4 regions of the Streptomyces cyanogenus genome follow, and region 3 is predicted to be linked to each of the others. Evidence: riboswitches for the same ligand, from Rfam matches in the RefSeq annotation. Region 3 holds a riboswitch; each other region holds the start of a gene.

What was found. A riboswitch is a leader RNA that binds a small molecule or an ion and turns the genes downstream of it on or off. The one in region 3 is predicted to bind cobalamin.
Region 1: linked by a shared signal. The riboswitch ahead of nicT (Nickel transporter NicT) and the one ahead of S1361_RS10150 (cobalamin biosynthesis protein) in region 3 are both predicted to bind cobalamin.
Region 2: linked by a shared signal. The riboswitch ahead of S1361_RS25965 (ribonucleoside-diphosphate reductase subunit alpha) and the one ahead of S1361_RS10150 (cobalamin biosynthesis protein) in region 3 are both predicted to bind cobalamin.
Region 4: linked by a shared signal. The riboswitch ahead of S1361_RS04270 ((2Fe-2S) ferredoxin domain-containing protein) and the one ahead of S1361_RS10150 (cobalamin biosynthesis protein) in region 3 are both predicted to bind cobalamin.

The regions. Positions count from the first base shown of each region.
Region 1 covers NZ_CP071839.1:4,651,047-4,655,978, reverse strand. Annotated here, with positions in the region: gene S1361_RS20915 (DUF4142 domain-containing protein) at 1-362, shown strand, start outside; gene S1361_RS20910 (glycoside hydrolase family 13 protein) at 359-2,017, opposite strand; cobalamin riboswitch at 2,189-2,373, shown strand; gene nicT (Nickel transporter NicT) at 2,403-3,485, shown strand; gene S1361_RS20900 (nucleoside hydrolase) at 3,486-4,448, opposite strand; gene thrS (threonine--tRNA ligase) at 4,568-4,932, opposite strand, start outside.
Region 2 covers NZ_CP071839.1:5,741,017-5,745,948, reverse strand. Annotated here, with positions in the region: gene S1361_RS25975 (DUF3311 domain-containing protein) at 17-280, shown strand; gene mctP (monocarboxylate uptake permease MctP) at 277-1,905, shown strand; cobalamin riboswitch at 2,282-2,415, shown strand; gene S1361_RS25965 (ribonucleoside-diphosphate reductase subunit alpha) at 2,543-4,912, shown strand; gene S1361_RS25960 (ribonucleotide-diphosphate reductase subunit beta) at 4,912-4,932, shown strand, end outside.
Region 3 covers NZ_CP071839.1:2,274,828-2,279,759, forward strand. Annotated here, with positions in the region: gene S1361_RS10135 (lysozyme) at 1-225, shown strand, start outside; gene S1361_RS10140 (inorganic phosphate transporter) at 369-1,619, shown strand; gene S1361_RS10145 (hypothetical protein) at 1,654-1,881, shown strand; cobalamin riboswitch at 2,109-2,246, shown strand; gene S1361_RS10150 (cobalamin biosynthesis protein) at 2,351-3,295, shown strand; gene S1361_RS10155 (cobyric acid synthase) at 3,292-4,800, shown strand; gene cobN (cobaltochelatase subunit CobN) at 4,797-4,932, shown strand, end outside.
Region 4 covers NZ_CP071839.1:939,859-944,790, forward strand. Annotated here, with positions in the region: gene S1361_RS04245 (MFS transporter) at 1-49, opposite strand, end outside; gene S1361_RS04250 (histidine phosphatase family protein) at 552-1,133, shown strand; gene S1361_RS04255 (hypothetical protein) at 1,130-1,417, opposite strand; gene S1361_RS04260 (CbtA family protein) at 1,564-2,316, opposite strand; gene S1361_RS04265 (CbtB domain-containing protein) at 2,339-2,560, opposite strand; gene S1361_RS04270 ((2Fe-2S) ferredoxin domain-containing protein) at 2,840-3,217, opposite strand; cobalamin riboswitch at 3,281-3,402, opposite strand; gene S1361_RS04275 (superoxide dismutase) at 3,573-4,220, opposite strand; gene S1361_RS04280 (antibiotic biosynthesis monooxygenase family protein) at 4,531-4,869, shown strand; gene S1361_RS04285 (NAD(P)-dependent oxidoreductase) at 4,866-4,932, shown strand, end outside.

The DNA.
Region 1 (4,932 bases), 2.4 Mb from region 3:
CCAACATCCTGCGGATGACGCACGGCTCGATCTTCAACGCGATCGCGAAGATCCGCTCCACCACCAAGAACTCGCTGATCCGGGCCCTCGCCGACCAGGCCAACGACACCGTGCTCGACCACATGACCGTGATGGAGAAGACGGGCCTGGTCGACTTCGACCAGACCCTCTTCCAGCAGACCACCCCGCCGAAGCTGCCCAACTCGGACCTGACCCCGCCGGCCCCGGCCCCCGGCCAGCCGGAGGTGGTGCTCACCCCGCCGCCGACCGCGACCTCCACCCCGGTGGACATCAGCGGCATCGTCGGAGGCGGCGCCCCGGCTGCGGGGGCGAGCCCGAACCCGGGCCCGACGGGGGGTTAGGCCAGCCACACGGTGGTGTCCGGCGGGAGGGTCCTGTCCGCCGGCAGGGAAGTGCTGGCCAGCAGGATCTCGCCCGGCGGCAGCCGGACCGGGTCCGCGCCGAGGTTGGTGACGTTGCGCCAGCCCTCGGTGCGGGCGAAGTCCAGCACGCCGGCGGGCGCGTCCGGCGTCCAGGCCAGCGTCTCCCCCTCCAGCAGCTTGCGGCGCAGCCGCAGCGCCGTGCGGTACAGCTCCAGCGTGGAGCCCTCGGCGCCGGCCTGCGCCTCGACGGCGTACGCCGCGAACGACGCCGGCTGCGGCAGCCAGCCCGCCCCGGGCCCGAAGCCGTACGACGGTCCGGTCGTCGTCCACGGCAGCGGCACCCGGCAGCCGTCGCGGCCCTTGCGGACATGGCCGGTCTGCTCCCAGATCGGGTCCTGGAGCACCTCGGTGGGCAGGTCGGCGACCTCGGGCAGGCCGAGTTCCTCGCCCTGGTAGAGGTACGCCGAACCGGGCAGCGCCAGCATCAGCAGGGTCGCCGCCCGCGCCCGGCGCAGGCCGGCCGCCGGGTCGACCGCGGGCGCGGTGCCGTGGGAGAGCAGCCAGGCGGCCGGGTCGGTGCCGGGCGGCAGCATGAGCCGGGAGGCGTGCCGTACGACGTCGTGGTTGGACAGCACCCAGGTCGCGGAGGCACCGGCGGTCCGGGCCGTGGCCAGCGAGGCGGTGATGACGTCCCGCAGTTCCTCGGCGTCCCAGCGCGTCTCCAGGTACTCGAAGTTGAACGCCTGGCCCAGCTCGTCCGGGCGGGCGTACAGGGCGCGGCGGGCGCCCGGCACCCAGGCCTCGGCGACGGCCGTGCGGGGCGGACTGTAGGCGTCGAGGACCTTGCGCCAGTCGCGGTAGATCTCGTGGACCTCGTCGCGGTCCCAGTACGGGTGGCTGCCCGGCGCCACCCGGGGCAGCGCCTCCTCGCCGGTCGCACCGATGTCGCCGACGTCCCGCAGCGGCTCGGTGAGGTCCTTGGCCAGGCCGTGGGCGACGTCGACGCGGAAACCGTCCACACCCCGGTCCGACCAGAACCGCAGGGTGGTGCGGAAGTCGGCGCGGACCTCCTCGTTCTCCCAGTTGAGGTCGGGCTGCTCCGGTGCGAAGAGGTGCAGGTACCACTCCCCGTCCGGCACCCGCCGCCAGGCGCTGCCGCCGAACACCGACTGCCAGTCGCTGGGCGGCAGTTCGCCGTGCGCCCCGCGCCCCGGCCGGAAGACGTAGCGCTCCCGGGCGGCCGAGCCGGGCCCGGCGCGCAGCGCCTCCTGGAACCAGGGGTGCAGGTGTGAGGTGTGGTTGGGGACGATGTCCACGACGACCTTGAGCCCGAGCCGGTGCGCCTCGGCGACCACGGCGTCGAAGTCGTCCAGCGTGCCGAGGCGCTCGTCGACCCCGCGCGGGTCGATGACGTCGTAGCCGCCGTCGGCGAGTTCGGAGGGGTAGAAGGGGCTCAGCCACAGGGCGTCCACGCCGAGCGCGGCCACGTGGTCCATCCGCTCGGCGATGCCCCGCAGGTCACCGAGCCCGTCACCGTCGGCGTCGGCGAAACTGCGCGGATAGACCTGGTAGATGACGGCCTGCCGCCACCAGTCGGGGTTCCTGGACGAGAGGTCCGGCGAGAGGTCTGCCATACGGGCTCCCAGGGAGACGGACGACGGTACGGAATCTGTACCCCGTCCACCTTGCCCGGAAAGGGAACGCGCGCTACGGCGCCACGCGCCCGGGCCGGCGAAGGGCGCACCGCCTTTGTGATCTTGCCGACCCGCGCCGGTGCGCGGCTATGCAGGAAACCGCGTGCCCGCCTACGGTGGGCGGGCCGTGGTGTTCGGGAAGTCGATGGGAAGTCGACGCGGCCCTCGCCACTGTGATCGGGGAGTTCCCGTTCCGTCCGGCATGCGCCGGGCCACTGGTCGTACGACCGGGAAGGCAGGGGCGGCGGGCGTGTGCACCCGTAAGCCAGGAGACCGGCCACGGCGCGTCACGAAGTGATCCACGAGGTGCTGGAGCGTGAACCCGATGGCCGATGCCGCGTCCTTCCGCTGGCGACGCGAGGACACCGTCAAGACGGTGGGGCTGATGGCGGTGATCGTCGCCCTGCACGTCGTCGCCTTCGGCATCCTGTACCTCCTGGTCGCCCCCCGCCACTACCAGGTGGGGACCGACGTGTTCGGGGTGGGCCTCGGTGTCACCGCCTACACCCTCGGCATGCGGCACGCGTTCGACGCCGACCACATCGCCGCGATCGACAACACCACCCGCAAGCTGATGGCCGACGGCAAGCGGCCGGTGTCGGTGGGGTTCTGGTTCGCGCTGGGGCACTCCAGTGTCGTCGTGCTGCTGGCGCTGCTCATCGCGGGCGGCACCTCGCTGGCGGGAAAGGTGACGGACGAGGGGTCCACCACCCACCAGGTGCTGGGCTTCCTCGGTACGGCGGTCTCCGGGACGTTCCTGTATCTCATCGCCGCCCTGAACCTGGTCGCCCTGGTCGGCATCCTCAAGGTGTTCCGGGCGATGCGCGCGGGGGCGTACGACGAGAAGGAGCTGGAGCAGCACCTGGACTCACGGGGGTTCATGAACCGCGTGCTCGGCCGGCTCACCAGGTCCGTGTCGCGCCCGGGGCAGATGTACCCGCTGGGCTTCCTGTTCGGGCTCGGCTTCGACACGGCCACCGAGGTGACGCTGATGGTGATGGCGGGCTCGGGCGCGGCGGCCGGGCTGCCCTGGTACGCGATCCTCTGCCTGCCCCTGCTCTTCGCCGCCGGAATGAGCCTGTTCGACACGCTCGACGGCACGTTCATGAACTTCGCCTACCAGTGGGCGTTCTCCAACCCGGTCCGCAAGGTCTTCTACAACCTCGCCATCACCGGCCTGTCCATCGCCGTGGCCTTCCTCATCGGCACCATCGAACTGGTCGGCGTCCTGCACGAGAAGTTCGGCCTGCACGACGACGTCACCGGCTGGATCGCCGGCCTCGACCTGGACAACGTCGGCTACCTCATCGTCGGCCTGTTCGTGGTGGTGTGGGCGGCGGCACTTGCGTACTGGCGGCTGGCCCGGGTCGAGGAGCGCTGGACGGCCTCCGCCACCGCCGCCGAGTAGTCAGCGGCGCACCGTCTCCAGGTAGAGCTTCACGTACCGGTCCGCGTCGACCTCCAGGGCCACGTCCACCAGGGCCCGTTCGCGGCCGCCCTCGTGGAGCTCGGACTCGCCCAGGCGGGGGCGGCGGTCGACGACGGTCTGGCCGCGGGTCGGGCCGGGGGCGAGGGAGACCTCGACCGGGAGGAGGCGGGTGGTGATGCCCGCCGGGTCGGCGACCGCGCACACCGCGCCGGCGTCGCCGAGACCGCCCGCCTCCTCCGCCTCCGGCGGCTCGCCCTGGTGGGCCGGCCGGTGCGCGAGCAGTTCGCCGGCCAGGCGGGTGCCGGGCTCGGCGCTGGTGCGCAGCCGGTGCACCTCGGCGCTGTCCACGACGACCTGCCGGAACACGTCCAGGCCGTACATGGTGATCGGCACCCCGGCGGTGAGCAGGATCGCCGCGGCCTCCGGGTCGTGCCAGACGTTGAACTCCGCGACCGGGGTGGCGTTCCCGGTGCTCACCGCCCCGCCCATGAACACGATCCGCTCGATGTTCCGGGTCACCTCCGGGTGGGTGCGCAGCAGCAGTGCGATGTTCGTCAGCGGCGCGGTCGGGACGAGGGTGACCGGGCGCGGGGAGGCGAGGATCTCGCGGTGCAGCAGGGTGACGGCGTCGACGGCCACCGCGGTCCGGGCGGGCGCGGGCAGGCCCAGGTCGCCCATGCCGTCGGCGCCGTGCACCGGGGCCGGGCGGGCGGGCTCCAGCAGCGGCCGCTCGGCGCCGCGCGCCACCGGGATGTCGGGGGCGCCCGCCTGTTCCAGCACGGTGAGGGTGTTGCGGACCACCCCGTCCACGTCGGTGTTCCCGGCCACGCAGGTCACCGCCCGCAGGTCGAGTCCCGGGTGGCGCACGGCGAACAGCAGGGCCAGGGCGTCGTCGACCCCGGTGTCGCAGTCGATGATCACGGGGATGGGCTGACCGGTCACGGCGGACTCCTTCCGTTGTGCCGACGATAGATCAGGCCGGGCCGCCGCGACCGGTCCCGCAGCCGGGCCGCGGCTCGGCCCAGGGCTGCGGGCATCCCCCGCAAGGCCCGGCGGGCCCGTCAGTCCCACAGCGCGGGGCCGCGTGCCGCCACCCGTTCGGTGATCCGGCGCAGCAGGTCGGGCACCGGCAGCGCCCCGGGGCGGCGGCCGTCCCGCAGGCGTACGGCGGCCAGCCCGGCGCCGGCCTCCCGGGCGCCGATCACCGCCTGGTACGGCACCAGGCGGGCCGCGCGGACCCTGGCACCCAGGGTGCCCTCCTCCGGTCCGGCGAGTTCGGCGCGCAGGCCGAGCGCGTGCGCCCCCCGGACGAGCGCCGCGGCCGCTTCGACGTGTTCCCCGGCGACCGGCAGCACCGCGAGCTGGACGGGGGCGAGCCAGGCCGGGAACGCGCCGGCGTGGGCTTCGAGGAGGTGGGCGACGGCGC
Region 2 (4,932 bases), 3.5 Mb from region 3:
GGGACGGAGCCGTGGCATGTCCGAAACGCCTGAAGTGAGACCACCGGTGGTGACGCCGGGCCGGGTGATCATCGCACTGTGTCTCGTCGCGCCCTTCGTGGCGATGCTCTGGGTCGGCTCGTACGCCAAGACCGACCCCGCGTTCATCGGGATCCCGTTCTTCTACTGGTACCAGATGCTCTGGGTGCTGATCTCCACCGCGCTCACCATGCTGGCGTACAAGCTCTGGCAGCGTGACCAGCGCGCCCGCAAGGGTGCGAACGGGGGTGCGGCGAAGTGAAGGACGGCGTCAACGGCGTCGCGCTCGGCGTCTTCATCTTCTTCTTCCTGGCCGTCACGGTCATGGGCTTCCTGGCCGCGCGCTGGCGCAGGGCCGAGAACGAGCACTCCCTGGACGAGTGGGGTCTGGGCGGCCGGTCCTTCGGCACCTGGATCACCTGGTTCCTGCTCGGCGGCGACCTGTACACGGCGTACACCTTCGTCGCCGTACCGGCGGCGATCTACGCGGCGGGCGCGTCCGGCTTCTTCGCGGTGCCGTACACGATCCTGGTGTACCCGCTGATCTTCACCTTCCTGCCGCGCCTGTGGTCGGTCTCGCACCGGCACGGGTACGTCACCACCTCCGACTTCGTGCGCGGCCGGTTCGGTTCGAAGGGCCTGTCGCTGGCGGTGGCGGTGACCGGCATCCTGGCGACCATGCCGTACATCGCGCTCCAACTGGTCGGCATCCAGGCCGTGCTGGACGTGATGGGCGTCGGCGGCGGCGAGAACACCAACTGGTTCGTGAAGGACCTGCCGTTGCTGATCGCCTTCGGCGTGCTGGCCGCGTACACGTACTCCTCGGGCCTGCGCGCCCCCGCGCTGATCGCGTTCGTCAAGGACACGCTGATCTACATCGTCATCGCGGTGGCGATCATCTACATCCCGATCAAGCTGGGCGGGTTCGACGACGTCTTCGCCAAGGCGGGCCACGCGCTCGGCCAGGTGAACCCGGACACCGGGAAGCCGCGCGGCGCGCTGGCCCCGGGGGAGGCGAACCAGTGGACGTACGCCACGCTGGCCCTCGGCTCCGCGCTCGCGCTGTTCATGTACCCGCACTCGATCACCGCGACCCTGTCGTCCAGGAGCCGTGAGGTGATCCGCCGCAACACCACGATCCTGCCGCTGTACTCCCTGATGCTGGGTCTGCTGGCGCTGCTGGGCTTCATGGCGATCGCGGCCGGGGTGAAGGTCGGCAACGGCCAGCTGGCCATCCCGCAGCTGTTCGAGGACATGTTCCCGGACTGGTTCGCCGGGGTGGCCTTCGCGGCGATCGGCATCGGCGCCCTGGTCCCGGCGGCGATCATGTCCATCGCGGCGGCCAACCTCTTCACCCGCAACATCTACAAGGACTTCATCAAGCCCGACGCGACGGCCCAGCAGGAGACCAAGGTCTCCAAGCTGGTGTCGCTGCTGGTGAAGGTCGGCGCGCTGGTCTTCGTCCTCACCATGGACAAGACCGTCGCCATCAACTTCCAGCTGCTGGGCGGCATCTGGATCCTGCAGACCTTCCCGGCCCTGGTCGGCGGCCTGTTCACCCGCTGGTTCCACCGCTGGGCGCTGCTCGCCGGCTGGGCGGCCGGCATGATCTACGGCACGGCCGCCGCGTACGGCATCGCCTCGCCGACCCAGAAGCACTTCGGCGGCAACGCCAAGGAGATCCCGGGCATCGGCGAGATCGGCTACATCGGCCTGACGGCGTTCGTCCTGAACGTTCTGGTGACCGTGGTCCTGACCGTCGTCCTGAGGGCCGTGAAGGCCCCCGACGGCGTCGACGAGACCAGGCCGCAGGACTACACGGCCGACGCGGGCGACCCCGGGGTGCAGGTGGAGCTGCCGCCGGCCACCGCGGGCAGCGCGCACTAGCCCACGCCTCGATCGGGGCCCCGAGCCCTGTCGTTCGGATCAGCCGGCCGCCCCGCGCCGCCGGGATGAACCGAACGGCAGGGCTTCGTCGCGGGTACGCCCGGGCATCGCCGAGACGGCCGCACGAGGTGGTGCCGCCCGGCCCGGTGGTACGCGAGACCAGGGTGTACCCGCCCTGCGCCCCCAGGCGAACGCGGCGAGCACGGCAACGGTCCGCACGACCCGGTCGGCGTTGGTGCACGAGGCCCGTCTTCCCGGCACCCGGGACCCCGCGGGCAACTGCTTCCCAGGAAGCACGCACCGTCCGCGCCGCCGCCCGGCAAGTGGCCCCCGACACCGGACCGGCACAACATCTGGGGGTGACATGAGAACCCGGCACTAGATGTATGCTCGTGATCGCTGTCGCCGCAGGGGAATCCGGTGCGAGTCCGGAACTGTCCCGCAACGGTGTACCTGCGTGCATCCGCGCGCCTGTTGAGTCCGACGACCTGCCGGCAGCACACCCGGACGTCCGGTCCGGGTGGGTTCCGAACGTCCGGGCCTCGTGGAGTGGGCCGGTGGACGCGACGCCGTGCGCGCTCGTGGCTGCCTCCTGCCCTCCGCCGGGCCCCCGTGCCGAGCTGAGGGAGAGCCCCACGTGACCATCGCGCCAGCCGACCCGGCTTCAGTCAGCGAACTGGAGACCGACGGTCCCGGGACCGCACTGCTGCGGACCCTGACCGAGCTGACCGCCGACCTGCCCGACGCCGACCCGGGCCGGATCGCCGCCGCCGCGCTGCGCGGCCGGTCCGCGCGGGCCGACGAGGCGGAGCTGCGTGAGCTGGCCACGGAGGCGGCCGCCGGCCTGATCTCCGAGGACCCCGCCTACTCGAAGCTGGCCGCCCGGCTGCTGACCCTCACCATCCGGGACGAGGCCGCCTCGCAGGGCGTGACGTCCTTCACCGAGTCCGTCGCGGTCGGGCACCGCGAGGGCCTCATCGCCGACCGCACCGCCGAGTTCGCGCGCCTGCACGCCGAGCGGCTCGACGCACTGGTCGACGCCTCGGCCGACGACCGCTTCGGCTACTTCGGCCTGCGCACCCTCTACAGCCGTTACCTGCTGCGCCACCCGATCACCCGCAAGGTCGTCGAGACGCCCCAGCACTTCATGCTCCGCGTGGCCAGCGGCCTCGCCGAGGACGACACGCCCCGCTCGGTGGACGAGGTCGCGGCCCTGTACGGCCTGATGAGCCGCCTGGACTACCTGCCGTCCTCCCCCACCCTGTTCAACTCCGGCACGCGGCACCCCCAGATGTCGTCCTGCTACCTGCTGGACTCGCCGCTGGACGAACTGGACTCCATCTACGACCGCTACCACCAGGTGGCCCGCCTGTCGAAGCACGCCGGCGGCATCGGGCTGTCGTACTCCCGTATCCGCTCGCGGGGTTCGCTGATCCGGGGGACGAACGGGCACTCCAACGGCATCGTGCCGTTCCTGAAGACCCTGGACGCGTCCGTGGCCGCGGTGAACCAGGGCGGCCGGCGCAAGGGCGCCGCCGCGGTCTACCTGGAGACCTGGCACTCCGACATCGAGGAGTTCCTGGAACTGCGGGACAACACCGGCGAGGACGCCCGCCGCACCCACAACCTCAACCTCGCCCACTGGGTCCCGGACGAGTTCATGCGCCGGGTCAACGCCGACGCGCAGTGGTCGCTGTTCTCCCCCGCCGACGTCCCCGAGCTGGTCGACCTGTGGGGCGAGGAGTTCGACGCCGCCTACCGCAAGGCCGAGGCCGCCGGCCTGGCCAGGAAGACCCTTCCCGCACGGGAGCTGTACGGCCGGATGATGCGCACCCTCGCGCAGACCGGCAACGGCTGGATGACCTTCAAGGACGCCGCCAACCGCACCGCCAACCAGACCGCCGAGCCCGGCAACGTCATCCACTCCTCCAACCTCTGCACCGAGATCCTGGAGGTCACCGACGACGGCGAGACCGCCGTCTGCAACCTCGGCTCGATCAACCTCGGCGCCTTCGTGCGGGACGCCGACATCGACTGGGAGCGCCTGGACCGGACGGTCCGCACCGCCGTCACCTTCCTCGACCGGGTCGTGGACATCAACTTCTACCCGACCGAGCAGGCGGGCCGCTCCAACGCCAAGTGGCGCCCCGTGGGCCTCGGCGCGATGGGCCTCCAGGACGTCTTCTTCAAGCTGCGCCTGCCCTTCGACTCCGCCGAGGCCAAGGCCCTGTCCACCCGGATCGCCGAGCGGATCATGCTCGCCGCCTACGAGGCCTCCGCCGACCTCGCCGAGCGCAACGGCCCGCTGCCCGCCTGGGAGCAGACCCGCGCCGCCCGCGGCGTCCTCCACCCCGACCACTACGAGGTCGACCTGACCTGGCCGGAGCGCTGGGACGCCCTCCGCAGGCGCATCGCGGAGACCGGCATGCGCAACTCGCTGCTCCTCGCGATCGCGCCGACGGCCACCATCGCGTCCATCGCGGGTGTGTACGAGTGCATCGAGCCGCAGGTCTCCAACCTGTTCAAGCGCGAGACGCTCTCCGGCGAGTTCCTCCAGGTCAACTCCTACCTGGTGCAGGACCTGAAGGACCTCGGCGTCTGGGACGCCCGCACCCGCGAGGCCCTGCGCGAGGCCAACGGCTCGGTGCAGGACTTCCTCTGGATCCCTCAGGACGTGCGTGAGCTGTACCGCACGGCCTGGGAGATCCCCCAGCGCGGCCTCATCGACATGGCCGCCGCCCGCACCCCCTTCCTCGACCAGGCCCAGTCGCTCAACCTGTTCCTGGAGACGCCGACCATCGGCAAGCTCTCCTCGATGTACGCCTACGCCTGGAAGTCGGGCCTGAAGACCACGTACTACCTGCGCTCGCGTCCCGCGACGCGCATCGCCCGCGCCGCCCAGGGCCAGGCGCAGGCCGCCAAGCCCGTCCCCGTGCAGCAGATCGCCGAGCCCGACGCGGTCGCCTGCTCCCTGGAAAACCCCGAGTCCTGCGAGGCCTGCCAGTAATGACCAGCCGAAACACCAAC
Region 3 (4,932 bases):
ACCTCGACCCAGTGGTGGAAGCTGTGCACCGGGAACAGCCGCGCCCTCTCCTCCTCGAACCCCCTGTGGATCGCCCGGCACGGCACCTCGCGGCCGGGGACGCTGCCGGGCGGCTGGCGCTACTGGACCTTCTGGCAGTACGACACCAAGGGCCGGCTGCCGGGTGACCAGAATCTCTTCAACGGCACCCTGAGCCGGCTGCGGGTCCTCGCGCGGGGCCGGTAGCCAAGGGCCGCCTGGGGCGAGGGACACAAGCGGAATCTCTCGCGCGCGTTACTGACACCCTCACGCCCGCCTCAGTTCATCTTCCGTTCACCCAGGTTGCCTACGTTCGACCAGCCAATGACCTCGAACGATTGCCTGGGTAAATGGAAAGCTTCTCGCTGATCCTCGCGATAGTGGTCGTAACCGCTCTCGCGTTCGATTTCACGAACGGTTTCCACGACACCGCGAACGCGATGGCCACCACCATCTCCACAGGCGCTCTGAAGCCGAAGATCGCGGTGGCCATGTCCGCCGTCCTCAATCTTGTGGGCGCCTTCCTCTCCGTGGAGGTCGCGAACACGATCTCCAAGGGTCTCGTCGACGAGACCGGCATCCGTCCCGAGGTCATCTTCGCCGCCCTGGTCGGCGCGATCCTCTGGAACCTGCTGACCTGGCTGGTGGGCCTGCCCTCCAGCTCCTCGCACGCCCTGATGGGCGGCCTGGTCGGCGCCACCGTCGCCTCCGCCGGCTTCGGCGCCGTCCACGGTGACGTCCTGGTCACCAAGGTGCTGCTGCCGGCCGTCGCCGCGCCGATCGTGGCGGGCCTGGCCTCGCTGCTGGCCACCCGGTTCTCCTACGGCATCGGCGGCGGCGCGGACGGCGAGGCCACCCGCAAGGGCTACCGCGTCGGCCAGATCGCCTCCGCCGGCCTGGTCTCCCTGGCCCACGGCACCAACGACGCCCAGAAGACGATGGGCATCATCACCCTCGCCCTGGTGGCCGGCGGCTCCCTCGCCCCCGGCTCCAACCCTCCCACCTGGGTGATCCTCTCCGCCGGCCTGGCCATCGCGCTCGGCACCTACATCGGCGGCTGGCGCATCATCCGCACCATGGGCAAGGGCCTGACCGACCTGGAGCCGCGCCAGGGCTTCGCCGCGCAGACCAGCGCCGCGACCGCCATCCTGGCCTCCTCGCACCTCGGCTTCTCCCTCTCCACCACGCACGTCGTCTCCGGCTCGGTGATGGGCGCGGGCCTCGGCCGCAAGGGCGGTGTGGTCCGCTGGTCCACCGCGACCCGCATGTTCGTCGCCTGGGCGCTCACCCTGCCGGCCGCCGCGCTGGTCGGCGCGGGTGCCGAGTCGGTCACCGGCCTGGGTGACTGGGGCACCGCCGCCGTCGCCGTCTTCCTCGTCGCCGGGAGCGCCGCTATCTGGAAGATCTCCCGCCGCGAGGTCGTCGACCACACCAACGTGGTCGAGGAGACCGGCGAGCCGGCCGGTGTGGTCACCGCCGCCATCGCCGCCGTGACCCCGCCCCCCACGGGCACGGTCACCGAGGACCTGACGGCCACCATCCCGGCCCCGGCCACCGAGCCGGCCCCCGCCCCGGCCGCCCCGCCGGCCGCCGCGGTCTGACCCCGAGCACACGGTTACTGAAGGAAGCATCCCCATGAAGATCGACTGGGCGGCCCTCGGCTCCGTCTTCGGCGTCAGCCTCGCGTTCACGGTGGGCCTGGTGGCCCTGTTCACCCTCGGCGTCAACGGCCTGTCCCGCCGCGAGAAGGCCGCGGCCCAGGGCGGGTCGGCCGCGCTGGCCGTGACCGGTGCGTACGTCTGCTTCGCGGCCTGTGCCGCGGCGGTGGCGTACGGCATCTACCTGATCGTCGCCAAGCCCTGACGGCCTGATCCACCACGTCGGCCCTGCCGGTTCACCGCTCCAGCGGGACCGGCAGGGCTGACGCATGTCCGCGGTGCTCCGGAGCCGTCCGCGTGGACGAAGCCGGCCGTCGAGTTGCCTCCCGGCGAGGGGATTTCGACGCGATCCGGTCGTCCGGCGCCGTCCCGCGTGCCGGCGATGTGGGCCTCAGCACAGTCCGGCGTCCCAGGTCAAAGGCAAGTTGACTGCCGTTCCGGGCCCGTGGTGGACTGCCCAGGCCATGTACGGCGGCAGGAGAGGAAGCCGGTGCGAATCCGGCGCGGTCCCGCCACTGTCACCGGGGAAGAACCCCGGGAGCCAGGAACTCTCACCGCCGATTCACGTCGAACCAGGGCGCGGACACCCTGAGTGAGGACACATATCGCCATGCTCGGCTGCCGATCGAGGACCAGTACCAGGCCCGTTCCTGTCCCCACGGCCGGCTGAGCCGATGGGTGCCGATCGCACATACGCGTACGGCGCCGCCGCCGGCGTTCTCGGGGACCTGCTTCTCGGCGATCCGCGCCGCGGGCATCCCGTCGCCGCGTTCGGCCGGGCGGCGGGCGCCGTGGAAGGCGCGTTGTGGCACGACCACCGCGGCTGGGGCGCCCTGCACACCGCCGTGTGCGCCGGTGGCGCCGTCGCGCTCGGCGCACTGGCCTCATGTGCCGTGCGCCCCTCCCGTACCGCCTCCGTCGCGCTGACCGCCGCCGCCACCTGGGCCGTCGTGGGCGGCACCTCGCTCGCCCGGGAGGCCCGCACCATCGGGCGTGCCCTGGAGTCCGGGGACGTCGAGGCGGCCCGGGCGCGGCTGCCCCATCTGTGCGGCCGGGACCCGCAGGCGCTGGACGCCGACGGCATCGCCCGGGCCGTGGTCGAATCGGTGGCCGAGAACACCTCCGACGCCGTCGTCGGCGCCCTCGTGTGGGGCGCGGTGGCCGGAGTTCCGGGGCTCCTCGGGTTCCGGGCGGTCAACACGCTGGACGCGATGGTGGGTCACAGGTCCGCCCGCTTCCGGCGCTTCGGCTGGGCTTCCGCCCGCCTCGACGACGTCGCCGGCTGGCCGGGGGCCCGGCTGACCGCCGTACTCGCCGCCGCGGCCGGACCGGATCCGCGGGGGGCCCTGCGCGCCTGGAAGGCGGACGCGCGCAAGCACCCCAGCCCCAACGCCGGGCCCGTGGAGGCCTCCTTCGCGGGCGCCCTCGGCGTCCGCCTGGGCGGGACGCTCTCCTACGGCGGCCGGGTCGAGCACCGCCCGGTGCTCAACGGCGCCACCGGACGGCCGGTCCGGGTCACCGACATCGACCGGGCCGTACGGCTCTCCCGCCGCGTCGGCCTGCTCGCCCTCGGCGGCACGCTCGCCGCGCGCCGACTCCTGAAAGGACGCGGGAAGTGAACGGTGGTCTCCTCGTCGCCGGCACCACCTCCGACGCCGGCAAGAGCGTCGTGACGGCCGGCATCTGCCGCTGGCTGGTCCGCCAGGGGGTGAAGGTCGCGCCGTTCAAGGCGCAGAACATGTCCCTCAATTCGTTCGTGACGCGCGAGGGCGCCGAGATCGGCCGGGCGCAGGCGATGCAGGCCCAGGCCTGCCGGATCGAGCCGACCGCGCTGATGAACCCGGTGCTGCTCAAGCCCGGCGGCGAACAGAGCAGCCAGGTGGTGCTGCTCGGCAAGCCGGTGGGCGAGCTGAGCGCGCGCGGGTACCACGGGGGGCGCCAGCAGCGGCTGCTGGGCACGGTGCTGGACTGCCTGGCCGAGTTGCGGGGCACGTATGACGCGGTGATCTGTGAGGGGGCGGGCAGTCCGGCCGAGATCAACCTGCGGCGGACCGACATCGTCAACATGGGGATCGCGCGGAACGCGCGGCTGCCCGTGCTCGTCGTCGGCGACATCGACCGCGGGGGTGTCTTCGCGTCCTTCTTCGGCACGGTCGCCCTGCTCTCGCCGGAGGACCAGGAGCTGGTCGCCGGTTTCCTGGTGAACAAGTTCCGCGGCGACGTCTCCCTGCTGGAGCCCGGCCTGGACATGCTCCGGGACCTCACCGGACGGCGGACGTACGGCGTGCTGCCCTTCCGGCACGGGCTCGGCATCGACGAGGAGGACGGGCTGAGGGTGTCGCTGCGGGGCACGGTCCGCGAGTCCGCGGTCGCTCCCCCGGTCGGTGAGGACGTGCTGCGAGTCGCCGTGTGCGCGATCCCGCTGATGTCCAACTTCACCGACGTGGACGCGCTGGCGGCCGAACCGGGTGTCGTGGTGCGGTTCGTGGACCGGCCGGAGGAGCTGGCGGACGCCGACCTCGTGGTGGTCCCGGGCACCCGCGGGACCGTACGCGCGCTTCGGTGGCTGCGGGAGCGGGGGCTGGCCGACGCCCTCGTCCGGCGGGCCGCGGAAGGACGCCCGGTCCTCGGCATCTGCGGCGGCTTCCAGATCCTCGGCGAGCACATCGAGGACGAGGTCGAGTCCCGCGCCGGAGCCGTCCCCGGCCTCGGCGTGCTGCCCGTCCGGGTGCGCTTCGCCCGCGAGAAGACCCTGACCCGGCCGAGCGGTGAAGCCCTCGGCGAACCCGTGGGCGGCTACGAGATCCACCACGGCGTGGCCACCGTCGACGGCGGCGAACCCTTCCTGGACGGCTGCCGGGTCGGCCGGACCTGGGGGACCCACTGGCACGGATCACTGGAGTCGGACGGCTTCCGGCGGGCCTTCCTGCGCGAGGTGGCCGCCGCCGCGGGCCGCCGCTTCGTGCCCGCGCCGGACACCTGCTTCGCCGCGCTGCGCGAGGAGCAGCTCGACCGGCTCGGCGACCTGATCGAACAGCACGCGGACACGGACGCGCTCTGGCGGCTCATCGAGTCGGGCGCGCCGCAAGGACTGCCTTTCATTCCACCGGGAGCGCCCGCATGAGCACAGTGTTGTTGTTGTCGACCGCCGACACGGATCTGCTGGCGGCCCGGGCCTCCGGCGCCGGTTACCGCATCGGCAACCCCACCCGGGTCGACGTCGCCGAGGAGCTGCCGGGCCTGATCGAGGGCGCGG
Region 4 (4,932 bases), 1.3 Mb from region 3:
GCATCCCGCCCGGTCCCGGCCCTTCGGTCCCCGCTGCTCTCTCACCCACAGCGCCTCCGCACCCCCAACCCGAAGCATGCCGCACACCGTGCCCTCACCGCTGCCGGGGTGCGAGGCCTCCTTTCCGCGCCAGAGCGCGAGGGAAGAGCGCGTCGCCGTCCGGGGGGCGGCCGGGTCGGTGTGTCGCCGGGTGGACGGCGTCACGGGCGGCCGTCCCGGGCGCGCGCCGCCGTCGGCCCGGCTGTGGGTCGCGTGCTGCCGGCACAACGCAGCACCGCGCCGGCCACCGGTGTCGGCCGGGGCCGCGCTTGCGATGGATCGTCGCCGAGCGCATCGGCGGTGTGTGACCGGCGCGCCCGGGGCGGGGAGTCGTACCCTGCGGCCTGCGGATCCACGGGATGGTGCTTCTGATGCGGATGCTATCTTCGCGAGCGCGCGGCACGCGGTGATCGGCTCGGGCGGTGACGAGGTGGGCCCGCCCGGTATCGGTGGCCGCCCTGCCCGGTCGGGCCCGCGGCACGGCCCAGGACACCAGTGACAGGAGCGACCGTGTGACCAGCCGAGTCCTTCTCGTCTCGCCCGCGATGAGCGCGTCGCTGCGGCAGGCCCGTTTCGACGACGGCGGCTCGCTCGACGACGGCGGTGCGGCGCAGGCCCGTTCGGCGGCCGGGTCGCTGCCCACCGCGGCCCGGGTGCTGGTCTCGCCCAGCGTGCGCTGTCGTGAGACGGCCGCCGCACTGGGCCTGGACGGCGTGCCGGCGGCGGACCTGGCCGGTCTCGCCGTGGGTCGCTGGCGGGGCCGCACCCTGGACGAGGTGGGGGCCGCCGAGCCCGAGGCGGTGGCCCGCTGGCTCACCGACCCCGCCTGCGCACCCCATGGCGGCGAGTCGGTCCGTGACCTGTGCGGACGGATCGCGCGCTGGCTGGCCGACGCCCGAGCCGTGGAGGGTCGGACGCTCGCCGTGGTCGAACCGGACGTGGTGCGGGCCGCGGTCGTGGAGGCGCTGAACCTGCCTGCCGCGCTCTTCTGGCGTCTCGATGTGCCACCGCTGACCGTGACCGAACTCGGCGGCCGGGCCGGGCGGTGGAACCTGCGGCTGGGGCGTCCGTTGGCGGGGCCGGAGGCGGACTAGGCTCTGCCGGGCTGCGCCGCGCGGTGCCGGCGCAGCAGCTCGGCCACGGCGCAGCGCAGACAGCCGGGGTCGGGACAGGTGCCTCCTCGGGTGTCTATCAGTGTCTCCAGGTCGTGCAGGAGCCGTTCGGTGCGCCGCGCCTGCTGGGCGAGCACCCGGACGCGGGCGCTCTGGCCCCCGATCTGCCGTCTGCTGGCGACCAGTTGCTCGTACTCCTCCGGGGTGAGGGCGACCGCCTCGCGGCCGCCGAGGGTGATGCGGCGCGGCTGGGGGTGACTGGGCACTCGGTTCCTCCGCTCCTCGCCCGGGCGCCCCGTGTCCGGCCGGCGTGGCTTCGCGTGCCGCGGCGGGGCCCCGTGATCCTCGGTGTCCGGGGAACGACAGAGGGCCCCCGGATGGTTCCGAGGGGCCCTCTGTCGTCCGGAAGGAGTCAGTGCGCGGCCGGAACGGCACGCGCGCTGTCGGCCCTCGCCGGCCGGGGGTTCAGCAGCCGCTCGGCCAACTCGCCGAAGGCGAGCCCGAATCCGGCCCACTGGACGGCCTGGATGGCCAGCGCGGACAGCCGGAACCGCCACAGCAGGGTGGCCGGGAAGTCCGGCGGCACCTCGTTGACGGCCGGCAGGAACGCATAGGCCAGACCGACGACGACGGCGAACGCGGTCACCGCCGTCACGGTCGCCCACCAGGTGCCCAGAGCGGGCGCCAGGCGTTTGCCGAGGAGGGTGGCGGCGATCGCCAGGAGGACGCTCAGCAGCATCATCAGGAAGTACAGGCTGGTCCGCTTGCCGATGGTGCCGGGGTCGCCGACCGACGGCGGGTTGGCCGGGTACTTCAGGAACGGTACGACATACACGGTGAGCAGGGCGCAGCCCGACAGCAGCAGCGCCGTGGCGCGCGGGCCGAAACGGCCGACCCGGCCGAGCGCGAAGCAGAAGGCGAGCGCGGCGATGCCGCCGAAGGCGACCCCGTAGACGAGGACGCCGGTGGCGAGGCCCGCGGTGGACTGGAGGGAGCGGGAGACGACTTCCATCTCGTGCTCGTGGGAGTGGGCCTCCTCGAAGCCGATCGCCTTGTCGACGCTCGGCTCGCCGAGGAGATAGGCCGCGATCAGGGCGAGCACGCCGGCCGCGAGGCCGGCGAGCATGCCCCGTACGAGGAGGTTCCGTACGGTTGCGGAATTCATGGGCGGGCGGTGTCCCCTCGCGTCAGTGGCAGGGGAAACCGAGCAGATGGCGGGCGTCGTGCACCCACTCGTGGACGTCCGTGCCGTTGAACACGGAGGTGGCGCCCTGCTCGGCGCCGACGAAGTAGAGCAGGACCAGCATGAGGATGCCGAAGAAGACCGCCCAGGGAGCGATCGCCTTCAGCGGCAGCTTGGCGGGGATGGCGGGAGTGGTGGCTGTCGGCTGGGCGACGGTCTGCGCCATGGCAGAACCTCCTCTGGGAATTCGCGTCCCATCTCGGTGGTGCACAGGACGACGGCCCCGGGTCTGACTCGCGAACGCCCTTGCGGGGCCCGCATACAGTGGCGCGACCGTTCCGGATTCTCACCGGCTTCCGTCATGCCGTCGTCGATATCGGACAGACCGTACCGCGTGTCCGGCGCCCCGCCAAGACCGCCTCCGACCGACGTGATCCTCGTCTCGTGCCGAGTGGACGACCGTGCGCCCGGTGGGGCGGCGGTGGCGCGATACGGCCGGCCCCGTTCAGGGTTCCGCGCGCCGGCGCGGTGGGGTGAAGGCGTACAGGTCGAGGATGTCCGGCCGGGGAGCCACGCCGGGGCCACCGGCGCGTACCCAGGTGACGATGTCCTCGGTCGCCTCCGGGTCGTTGACCAGCCCGAGCCAGACCGGTCGGGCGCCGGCGGCCCGGCCGGCGGTGGAAGGCTGTACGACGATGACGTTGGCCTGGTCGCACACGTCGAGGCAGTCGGAGATGCGCACGGGCACCTGCGCCCGCAGCCGCGCGGTCTGCGCCGCGTGATCGCCCGTCACCTTGGGGCTGCCGCAGCAGCAGTCCCGGCACACGACGACCCGGCACGGCACCGGTCCGCCCGCTCCGTGTTCCGTCGGCCTCTCGGGCACAGCGCACCGCTCCCCTCTCCCGGGGAGATCCGCCCCGGTGTCGCCTGAGGAGGCGACCGCGTGAGTCTCCTGGCTCCCGGGTCGCCGCCCGTCCCGCCTTCCCGCCCCGCTCGGGGGAGGTGGCCTGCCGGGACTCGCTCGCCGGTCACAGTGGCGGGACCGCGCCGGATTCGCACCGGCTTCCTCGGACCGCCGTCGCCTTGTGTCGCCGGTCATCATGTCATCACCGCCGACGGCCCGTCACCCGGCCGCCGTGCGCCGGGACTCCCGCGGGGGGTGTGCCCGCGGGAGTTGCTCGCGCGTCGTGAGCGGTGGAGAGGACGATCACGGTCGGGGCACCTGCGGGACCACGCCGTCACGGGGCGAGCAGCAGCGGATCCGTGCGGGACTTGGCGGCCTGGTGACGACGGGCCACGTCCTGCCAGTCGACGACCTGCCACATGGCCTCGATGAAGTCCACCTTCTGGTTCTTGTACTGGAGGTAGAAGGCGTGCTCCCAGGCGTCGAAGACCAGGATCGGGGTGGAGCCCTGGCCGACGTTGCCCTGGTGGTCGTAGACCTGCTCCACGATCAGGCGTCCGCTCAGCGGCTCGTGGGCGAGGACACCCCAGCCCGAACCCTGCGTGGTGGCCGCAGCCTTGGACAGCTGGGTCCTGAAGGCGGCGAAGGAGCCGAAGGACTCCTTGATCGCCTCGGCCAGCTCGCCCACGCCGTCGGCGGCCAGGGGCTCGCCGCCGCCGCCCTTCGGGCCGGTCATGTTCTGCCAGTAGATGCTGTGCAGGATGTGCCCGGAGAGGTGGAAGGCCAGGTTCTTCTCCAGGCCGTTGATCGAGCCCCAGGCCTCCTTGTCCCGTGCCTCGGCGAGTTGCTCCACGGCGTCGTTCGCGCCCTTCACATAGGCCGCGTGGTGCTTGTCGTGGTGCAGCTCGATGATCTCCGGGCTGATCACCGGCGCGAGCGCCGAGTAGTCATAAGGAAGCTCCGGGAGCGTGTACAGCGCCATGTCCAACGTCCTCCGCCATTATTGCGAATGATGTGCAACTGAATTCTAATGGCAAGAGTCTCCGGTGGCACGGGCGCCATTCGGCAGGAGGGGCACCGGAACGAAGTTCGCCTGATCGTGTGTGCCGGCTCCGGGACGAGGGGTGCCCGCGCGAACTGCGCACGCCGGGGCCGCAAGTCACCCGAAATGACTAATGACGGAGCGTGCACCCCTTGTCACGACTGGGCCGTGCCCCATTCGGAGTTGCAGCCGTACGAGGGACATGAGTCCGTTGGTGTCGTGTCCGTCCGGCTCTCACACAGGAGGAGACATGGGCGCCAACGACAACGGCCGATCGGCCGACAAGCTGAGCGTGGTTTTCGCGGTCCGCGTGATCGAGGGCGGCGAACAGGGCTTCCTGGATCTGTACGAGCACCTCCGGAAGTCCGTGTCCAGCACCCCCGGACACATCATCGAGCGGCTCGGCGAACCCGTCGACGACTCCCGCCAGTGGGTGATCACCAGCGAATGGCGGACCGCCGAGGACTTCTTCGCCTGGCAGCAGAGCGAGGAGCACCAGGAGTTGGTGGCCCCGCTGCGTCAGTTCGTCGACCAGCGGCAGTCGATGCGGTTCCGGGTGGTCAAGGAGACCAAGGGGGTGGCGTCATGACGCCCCCCGTGCGCGGCCCCGTCGCCGTCCTCGGCCTCGGCACGATGGGCGCCGGCCTGGCCG